4 regions of the Halomonas sp. 141 genome follow, and region 4 is predicted to be linked to each of the others. Evidence: predicted binding sites of a transcription regulator. Region 4 holds the regulator's gene; each other region holds the start of a gene.
What was found. The regulator FliA, encoded in region 4, starts transcription of late flagellar genes. The targets are predictions, from matches to a motif close to CTAAAGTTNNNNNNNNNNCNGCCGATA.

Region 1: a site for FliA is predicted at 946-972, ahead of CWI66_RS18575 (flagellin N-terminal helical domain-containing protein). Genes of this name have one in related genera too.
Region 2: a site for FliA is predicted at 782-808, ahead of CWI66_RS16220 (flagellin N-terminal helical domain-containing protein). Genes of this name have one in related genera too.
Region 3: a site for FliA is predicted at 1,404-1,430, ahead of fliD (flagellar filament capping protein FliD). Genes of this name have one in related genera too.

The regions. Positions count from the first base shown of each region.
Region 1 covers NZ_PINZ01000015.1:50,745-52,944, reverse strand. The annotation lists gene CWI66_RS09020 (LysR substrate-binding domain-containing protein) at 1-845, shown strand, start outside; gene CWI66_RS18575 (flagellin N-terminal helical domain-containing protein) at 1,006-1,302, shown strand; partial or broken gene CWI66_RS09010 (IS5 family transposase) at 1,222-1,778, opposite strand; gene CWI66_RS09005 (ATP-binding protein) at 1,855-2,200, shown strand, end outside.
Region 2 covers NZ_PINZ01000060.1:5,063-7,262, forward strand. The annotation lists gene CWI66_RS16215 (helicase C-terminal domain-containing protein) at 1-751, shown strand, start outside; gene CWI66_RS16220 (flagellin N-terminal helical domain-containing protein) at 917-1,738, shown strand; gene CWI66_RS16225 (DUF4760 domain-containing protein) at 1,837-2,200, shown strand, end outside.
Region 3 covers NZ_PINZ01000075.1:3,888-6,087, forward strand. The annotation lists gene fliD (flagellar filament capping protein FliD) at 1-1,301, opposite strand, end outside; gene fliD (flagellar filament capping protein FliD) at 1,532-2,200, opposite strand, start outside.
Region 4 covers NZ_PINZ01000004.1:39,201-41,400, forward strand. The annotation lists gene CWI66_RS03150 (hypothetical protein) at 1-225, shown strand, start outside; gene CWI66_RS03155 (flagellar protein FlhE) at 421-732, shown strand; gene CWI66_RS03160 (RNA polymerase sigma factor FliA) at 759-1,463, shown strand; gene CWI66_RS03165 (motility protein A) at 1,504-2,200, shown strand, end outside.

The DNA.
Region 1 (2,200 bases), on a different contig from region 4:
CTGCCGATGAGCTGAACCTGACCCAGAGCGCGGTCAGCAAACAGGTGGCACAGCTGGAAACCACCCTGGAGCACAAGCTGTTTCGCCGGGTACGCCGCAGCCTGCTGCTGACCCCCGAAGGGGCGATTTTCCTGAGCGATGTGCGCAAAGTGCTGACCCAAATCGAGATGTCCACCCAGGCCATCATGACGTACAGCGGCCACAGCGAAGTGCTCAACATCGCCACCCTGCCCAGCTTCGGCAGCCGCTGGCTAGCCAACAAGCTGCCCTCGTTCATGGCGGCGCATCCTGGTATCAGCCTGGCGTTTCACGACCGCGTCGAGGATTTCGACCTGGAGCAGGAGAACATCGACATTGCCCTCTTGTATGGGCACGGCAGCTGGCCCAATCTGGCCTGCCACAAGCTGGCCGACGACCTCATGGTCGCCGTCGCCTCCCCAGCCTGGCTGGCCCAGCACCCGATTCATTCACTCGATGATTTGACGCAGCGCCCGCTGCTCCACCTTTCGACCCGCCCGGATGCCTGGCACCACTGGTTTGCCAGCCAGCACGTCATGACCGAGCGCAGCTACCACGGCACCCGTTTCGAAACCTTCCCCATGCTGGTCAGAACCGCCATGGCAGGCGGCGGCGTGGCACTGGTGCCCCACTTCACCGTGAATGAAGAGCTGGAGAGCCAACGGCTCGCCCTGGCATGGCCCTACCAACTGCTCAGCCGCAACGCCTACTACCTCGTCTACCCCGAACACCTGGGAGAACTCGCCAAGGTGCGCCGCTTCGTTGAGCATGTGGTGCCGTTTGGGGAATACAGAAAGAGCCTTGCAAGCCACAAATCAAGCAGTTAAGCAACACCAATCAGGCTGGTTACCTCAAGCACATACCGCATCATGAGAGTTGCAGTCGCAGCACGACAACAGACGTCCCATCATCTCACTCGCCAGCACGCTAAATTTATTTTAATATTTGTCGCAATATCTCACTATCGTGGACAAGAAGAGCGGAACAATGGCGACGATCAACACCAGTTTTGCTGCGCTCAAGGCACAGCAAAACCTGAATAATACTGGCGCAAAGCTGTCGACAAGTATTGAGCGACTTTCTTCTGGTCTTCGGATTAATAGTGCAAAGGATGATGCAGCAGGGCAAGCGATTGGTAATCGCATGGCGACCAACCTGCAAGCAAATTCCACCATCACGCGGGGAATCAACGACAGCGTTTCACTAGGCTTTGTACGAAAAGTTAGCTCGCAGGCAGCGGTCTATGCATGCCACGCATACCATCGCCCTAAAGCTGCTTGCTAACTTATCGTAGCGTGTGGCAATGCGGCGTAGCTCCTTTAGCCAGCTAAAACAGCGTTCTACCGCATTTCGTTGTCGATATTTAGGCTTATCAAACCGTCTAGGTAGACCTGGCCGCCTTCTTCGATACATGTTGCGTTGAGCTATGACCGGCTTCATCCCGTGCCTATCGCAATAACGACGCAGCTCATCGCTGTCATAGCCTTTATCAGCCACCATATAGCGACTACGTTTGCGCAGGCGCCCTACGTTACCAGGCAGATAAACGCTCTCTAATGTCGAAATAAAGTGCCGAGAGTCTGCCTCTTGGCCGGGAGACAGCGTGAATGCCAGAGGCCAACCATGACGATCGCAAACCAAATGAATTTTGGTGGTTAACCCCCCGCGACTGCGGCCAAGGGCATGATCTAGCGGTTCTTCAGAGCCCCTTTTTTGCCGCCTCCTGCGGCAGCACGGGTGGCACGAACCGATGTTGAATCACCACCTGCCCTACTTGCCACCGTGCTAAACTCATCGCCAACGACACAAGCGAACAGGTTATCATGGGAGTCCTCAATGTCATCTGCTCAACGCCGTAAACTCCCCATTGGCATTCAGTCCTTTGAGAAGCTGCGCAAGGGTCAGTATTACTACGTCGACAAAACGCCCTTGATTCACACCATGGCTGAAACGGGCGGTTACTATTTCCTCTCCCGCCCGCGACGGTTTGGTAAAAGCCTGCTGCTGGATACGTTGCGCTGCCTGTTTGAAGGCCATGAAACCCTGTTTGAAGGACTTTATATTCACGATAAGTGGGACTGGCAGCAGCAACACCCGGTACTACGCCTCAGTTTCTCCAGCGGAGTGGTTAACAGCCGCCAGGACCTGGACGCCAACATTCGTTATCAGCTGCAACAGCAGC
Region 2 (2,200 bases), on a different contig from region 4:
ACTGCGTTTTCGGCTACCCCAGGGGTTACCGCACCCGATTGCCAAGCTGCAGGGTGGTGGCTACCGGTTGGACGAAGACTATATAGAGCGTGTGCTGCCGTATTTGCTCGATCAGCCGGGGCGTACCCTGGTGCTGTGTGCCAGCTACGCCGATGTCGAAGCCTTGGTGGATGCCTGGCCGGATACACAGCGCCACCGCCTGGTAGCGCACCCTATCGGACAGGGCCTGAACGAGCTGGTGGCAACGCTGGAGAGTGATAGCATTCTGCTCACCCCGGCAGGCTGGGAAGGGCTCTCGCCCACTCGTGAAGGCAATAGCGCCTACTGGTCGCATCTGGTGGTACTGCGCAACCCGCGTGCGGCACGCAGCGCCGTGGAACAGCGTTTGGTCGAACAATTGCTGCAACGCCGTGGCCTGGATAGTGAGCGGGCAGCGGCCATGGCCAGCGGAATGCTTTACCGCAAAAGCACCGTGCGTACCCTGCATAAGCTGCGCCAAGGGCTGGGGCGAGCCATTCGCCACCCCGATGATCAGGTGCTGGTCACGCTGCTGGAACCGCGCTTCCCCCGCCCCTCGGCAACGCCGCCACTGGCGGGCGTTATTCAAAGCGATGCCCTTTTGGGGGCTATTCCCGCCCGGTTTCGTCCTGCCTGGCAGCAGGCGGAAGAGCCAAAGGCGCTTGAACTTGGGGATCGCAGGCGGCAAACGCCTGCCGAGTCGTTGCAGGCTGACCTCAAGGCGTTGCTCTAGCCACTGCGGTAAAAAATTTTCCTTCTCACCCTAAAGTCTTTGCGCAGGGTGCCGTTATATAGGGTAACGGCCACCGGCGCCGTTATGGCAGGCCCGAGAAGCTGGGTCGAACGAAAGGTTCAGCGGGCCCGTCAATGGAGCCCTCAACACAGGAAGGAACATCACATGTCCGTGATCAATACCAACATCACGTCCCTGATTGCCCAGTCCAATCTGAGCAAGTCACAAAACGCGTTGCAGACCAGCATGGAGAGGTTGTCCTCCGGCCTGCGTATCAACAGTGCCAAGGACGACGCCGCCGGTCAGGCCATCGCCAACCGCATGACCGCCCAGATCAACGGCCTCAACCAGGCCCAGCGCAACGCCAACGACGGCATCTCCGTGGCCCAGACCGCCGAAGGCGCGCTCAACCAGATCAACGACAACCTGCAGCGTATTCGTGAACTGACCGTGCAGGCCGCCAACGGCACCAACAGCGACGATGACCTGGCGTCCATCCAGGCCGAGATCGACCAGCGCCTGGCCGAGATCGACCGTATCTCCGAGCAGACCAACTTCAACGGCGTCAACGTACTCAATACCGATGAGGCGATCAAAATCCAGGTCGGTGCCAACGATGGCGAGATCATCGAAATAGAGCTGGAGGTTATCAACTCCGAAACGCTTGGCTTAGATGAGCTTGATGTCACAACAGCTGATTTTTCTGAGGGCGGTGACGGTCTTCTCGAGGCCATTGATGAGGCCCTGAAGCAGGTTGATACCCTGCGCTCCGAGCTGGGTGCCGTGCAGAACCGCTTCGAGGATGCCATCGTCAACCTCAACACCAACTCCACCAACCTGGCCGCCGCCCGCTCGCGCATCGAGGATGCCGACTACGCGGTGGAAGTCGCCAACATGACCCGCGCGCAGATCCTGCAGCAGGCCGGCACTTCCGTACTGGCTCAGGCCAACCAGATTCCGCAGAACGTGCTGTCTCTGCTGGGTTAATCTGAGGCTTAGCCTAACGCTTGGCCGAAAGGTTGAAGTGGTAAATATAAGGGCCGGCCGAGAGGCCGGCCCTTTTTATTTTTTCCGATGAAATTAAAATGTTGCTAAGTGTTTTAACTGCTTTAGGTACTCTGCTTTCGGGGATTGCTACGACTATCGCTATAGTAGTGGCTTATAAAGTGCATATGAATCAGAAGCTGCTTTCCCAAAGGCAACTGTTGCTCCCTTTATGGGAATATATGGCGACCCTGAGCAAGATCGACCCAAATGAACCTATCACTCCAGATGTTGTTAAGGTTGTCAATACACTTGAGCTAGTAGCTCTTTGTTGCGAAGGAGGTATGGTTGATGAGCGAGTTGTCAAGAGAACGTTCAGAGAGCAATTTATTGAACGTTACGAAGAGGTAAAAAAGTGCTCAAGCCTCAAAGATCTAGACTGTAGCGGTGAGGATATATTGAAAC
Region 3 (2,200 bases), on a different contig from region 4:
TGGGTGCGGTAGCGGGCAATGGTGCCCTCAATGGATTTTTCCATGCGCTCGAAGCGCTCGCCCAGGCTTTTAATACGGTTTTCTGCGCCGCTAATGGCCAGCTTGACCACGCCATTGTTGCTTAGCATTTGGTCGATTGTCGTGGAAAGCTTGCCAGCCAGGCCGTTCTCTTTTTTATCACCCGCGAAGAAGTCGCTCAGCGCCTGGGGGTTATTGGCTACCAGGTCGGATAGCTTGTCGTCATCCACTGCCAGCTTACCGTCGCGCTGCAGGGTAATGCCTAGCTGGTTCAGGGTGCCTAGCTCGCCACCTTCCACGCCACCGGTCAACACGCTGCGTAAGCGACTTTCAATGGTGCGCACGGTGCTGTCGCCTAGCAGCTCGCCTGCGGTTTCGCTGTCGCCGGTAAAGCTGGTGAGTTTGGCAATGGTGCCTTTCAGGTCGTTGAACGCTTTCACGAAGTCGTTGATGGCTTCGCGCTGCTTGAGGGTGTCGCGCTCGACGGTAATGGTACTGGTGGCCGTTTCGCCTTCGGCAATACTCAACTCGGCCAGGTTGAGCGTAACCCCTTGAATGGCCCCTTCAATCTGGTTTTTGGCACTGCTGATGGCAATGCCATTGACGGTTAGCGCGGCATTTTCGCCAGAACGCTTGGTGTCGGCATCTTCGCTAAAGGGCCCTGCTACCGTTGCCGCGGGGTCCTGGCTGGTATCTACAAAGCTGAAGCCTTCAATCGAAGCCTCTGCTCCCGTGGCCTTGGAGCTGAGCGCCAGACGGTAGCCTTCCCCATCGTTGATGATGGTGGCGTTAACACCGGCATCCTTGTGGGCGTTAATGGCGTTACGAATGGCTTCCAGGCTGCTGTTGGGGGCAATGGCAATATCGACCGAATTCGCGCCGCCAAAATTGAGCCGTATGGCCGTGGCCCCTTGCAGGTCTAGCGCGGCGTTTTTTTCACCCGTGATGCGGTTAGATGCCAAGGTGCCAGAGGTGGCCAGCTGAGATACCTCTACCCGGTAGCTGCCGGGCAGCGCGCTGGCGGTGGTGGTGGCTTTAATGGCATCGCCCCGCACGTTGGCGGAAAGGCTTTGGTAGAGCTTGGGGTCGTTGATTTTAGCCAGCGCATCCTGAAAACCGTTCAGCGACGTTTGCAGCTGGCCGAAAGCCGAAATTTTGGCCTGCTGCTGCTCTTTTTGGCGGGTAATGGGCACGAGCTTGCCGCGTTCCGCAGCCTGTAGCTGATCCAGCAAGCCGGTGAGATCCAGACCAGAGCCAACGCCTAGAGAGGTTATTGTCGCCATACCGTCATTCCTCGGTGCAAAAGGCTAAACCCATGCGCAATGAACGCGCTTGTGTCGTCGCTCCTGAAGGGAAATAAACAGAGCGATCAAATGTAACGTCATTATCGGCGCATCAGCGGAAAACTTGAATAGGGTAAGTGTTTTTTAAGCTTTACTTGCCCGTCATAGAATATGTCAGTCACAAAAACGCCTGCTGTTTCCAGCAGGCGTGGGGTAAGGCGGGTGAGCGCTTAGCGGCGGCCCAGTTGGGCGTCCAGCGCATCGAACTGCTGGGTCAGGTAGTCGCTGGTCTGGTTCATTTGGGCAATCATGCCATCCAATTGGCCAAATTGAGTGCGGTAACGGGCAATGGTTTGCTCGATTGACTGTTCCATGCGCACATAGCGTTCGCCCAGGGATTCTACGCGGTTTTCAGCCCCGCTGATGGCCCCCGAGACCGCGCCATTGGTGCCCAACAGCTGCGTTAGCGTCTGGTTGATTTGACCGGCCATGCCCGCGTCGCTGGCGTCGCCTGCAAAGAAGGTGGAAAGCGCCTCCTGGTTGTTGGCAATGGCATCATCTAACTTGTCGCTATCGACGGCCAAAGTGCCATCGCGCTGAAGGGTAATGCCAATATCGCTCAGCATGGAGAACTCGCCTTCCATGCCACCGCTTAACACGCTGCGTAAGCGCGATTCGACTGTGCGCACGGCACTGTCGCCGTTCAACTCGCCAGCCACGCCGCTTTCAGGGTTGAAACTGGTAAGTTCGCCAATGGTGCCTTTCAGGTCGTTGTAGGCGTCTACGAAGCTGGTGATCGCCTCTCGAACGGCGCGGGTGTCCTGTTCTACGGCCACGGTGCTGGTGCCTTCTTCTTGCAGGTTGAGCGTAACCCCTTGAATAGCGCCTTCTACCTGATT
Region 4 (2,200 bases):
ACGGCCCTGGCCGAGCGCTACCCCCATTGGGCGCTATGGGTCAACAGCGATGCCGAAGCCTTTGCGAGCATGTACCGCGCGCTGCGCCAGATGCGCGAGCGGGGCGGGCCAGCGCGTTTGCTGGCGCTGCACGAGCCCCACCTGCCGCGGCAGGGGCTGCTCGACAACTTGCGTGATGCCGCCGAGCATTACTTGCAGATAGAGCTGTTGCTACTGGCGCGCTGATGGCCCCATGACAAGGTGCCGCCCATGGTTCTACACAAGAGGTCGCTCAACACGATGCGTCGGCAAACATTGATCCACGTTGTAAAGTGGTCGACAGTGACACGCAGAGCGCGCTGCTCAAGCGCAGCGCTCCTGATGCTGGCGTTTGGGTTCGCCAGCTCGGTGCTAGCGGCCACGGGGAGCTGGAGCAGCCAAATGCCCTCGGTGATGGTGGCCATGAGCGATCGGGCAAGCAGTAGCCAGGCCATCAGCCCCCCTGCGGGCGTACCGCTGGGAAGTGCGACGTTGGCGAGAGTGCAATGGCGTTTCGAGACGCCTGCCCACGTGCCTGTCAACGCCTGGCTGTGCCATCCTGAACAGTGTGTGCCCTTGGGGAGCGCGCGTGGCAGTACCATGGCACTGTCCGGCCTGAGCGCCAGCGAACCGCTCTATATGCGTTTTGCGCTGTCGCCGGGGCAGCGACCCGTGCGGGTGCAGGGGTTACAGGTCATCGTGAACTATCAGTAAAGATCGTTTAGCCGTGAGGCGATAGGATGTATACAGCACAAGGCAGGATCAAGCAGAGTGAGCTGTTGACGCAATACATGCCACTGGTGAGACGTCAGGCCTTGACGCTGCAGGTCAGATTGCCCGCCAGTATCGAGCTGGATGATCTGATTCAAGCGGGTATGGTGGGCTTGCTGGAGGCGCTGGGTCGCTTTGATGCCGCACAGGGCGCGACGTTTGCCACGTTCGCCAGCCAGCGCATCCGGGGGGCCATGATGGATGAGCTGCGCACTCGGGATTGGTTGCCGCGCAGCGTGCGCCGCTCTGCCCGGGCGGTCGATGAAACCGTGCGCCGTTTGGAGCAGGTACTGGGCAGGCCCCCCGAAGAGACGGAAATCGCGCAGGCATTGGATATGCCATTGAGTGACTATCAGCAGCTGCTGAATGACACCAACAGCGGTCGGTTACTGCCTTTCGAGGAGCTGGTGGCCGATGGCGGTGAGCCAGCGGGTGACGAAGGCAGCGCCAATCGCCCGTTCGAGCAGCTGCTCGATGAGCAGCAGCGGCGCACACTCATCGAAGCCATTGAGGCGCTGCCCGAGCGTGAAAAACTGCTGATGGCTCTGTATTACCAGGAAGAGATGAACCTCAAGGAAGTGGGAGCGGTACTGGGTGTGACCGAGTCGCGAGTATCGCAACTGCATAGTCAGGCCGTTAGTCGCCTTCGTGCTCGCTTGAGCGACCAGCATTAACCCTCTTACCCTTCTCACGTTAACCGGCAAGGAACTGTTGATGAACCCCTCTACGCTGATCGGCATATTTGCCAGCATGCTGTTATTGGTAAGCGTGCTGTTCTTCACCGCAGAATCACCCGAAAGCTTTATCAATTTGCCTGGCCTTGCCATCGTCATTACCGGCACCCTGGCAGCGACATTCATCAGCTACCCCCTGAAGGAGGTGCTGCGGGTGGTGCGCCTGGTAGGGCTGGTATTCCGCCGCGAGAATACCTACGTGCGCGACGATATCAGCGAGTTGGTGGCCATGTCGCGGTTATGGTTCAAGGGCGATGTGCGAGCCGTGGAGCGGGAGCTGGAGCACACGCGCAACCCGTTTCTGCGCACCGGGATTCAACTGGTCATTGCCAATACCAAGGAAGATGAAATTTTTGACATGCTGCGCTGGCGAATCGCACGTCTGAAGGCGCGGGAGCATGCCGAAGCACAGATTTTTCGCACCATGGCCACCTATGCGCCGGCCTTCGGCATGATCGGTACGCTGGTGGGGTTGATCAACATGCTGGAAGTCATGGATGCGGGCGATCTGCAAGTGATTGGTCCGCGCATGGCCGTGGCGCTGCTCACCACGTTCTACGGTATTTTGCTGGCCAATCTGGTCTTCAAACCCATTGCCGTCAAGCTGGAGCGGCGCACCGAAGAGCGGTTGATCACCATGAACATGGTGTTGGAAGGCATTTCACTGATTACCAAGC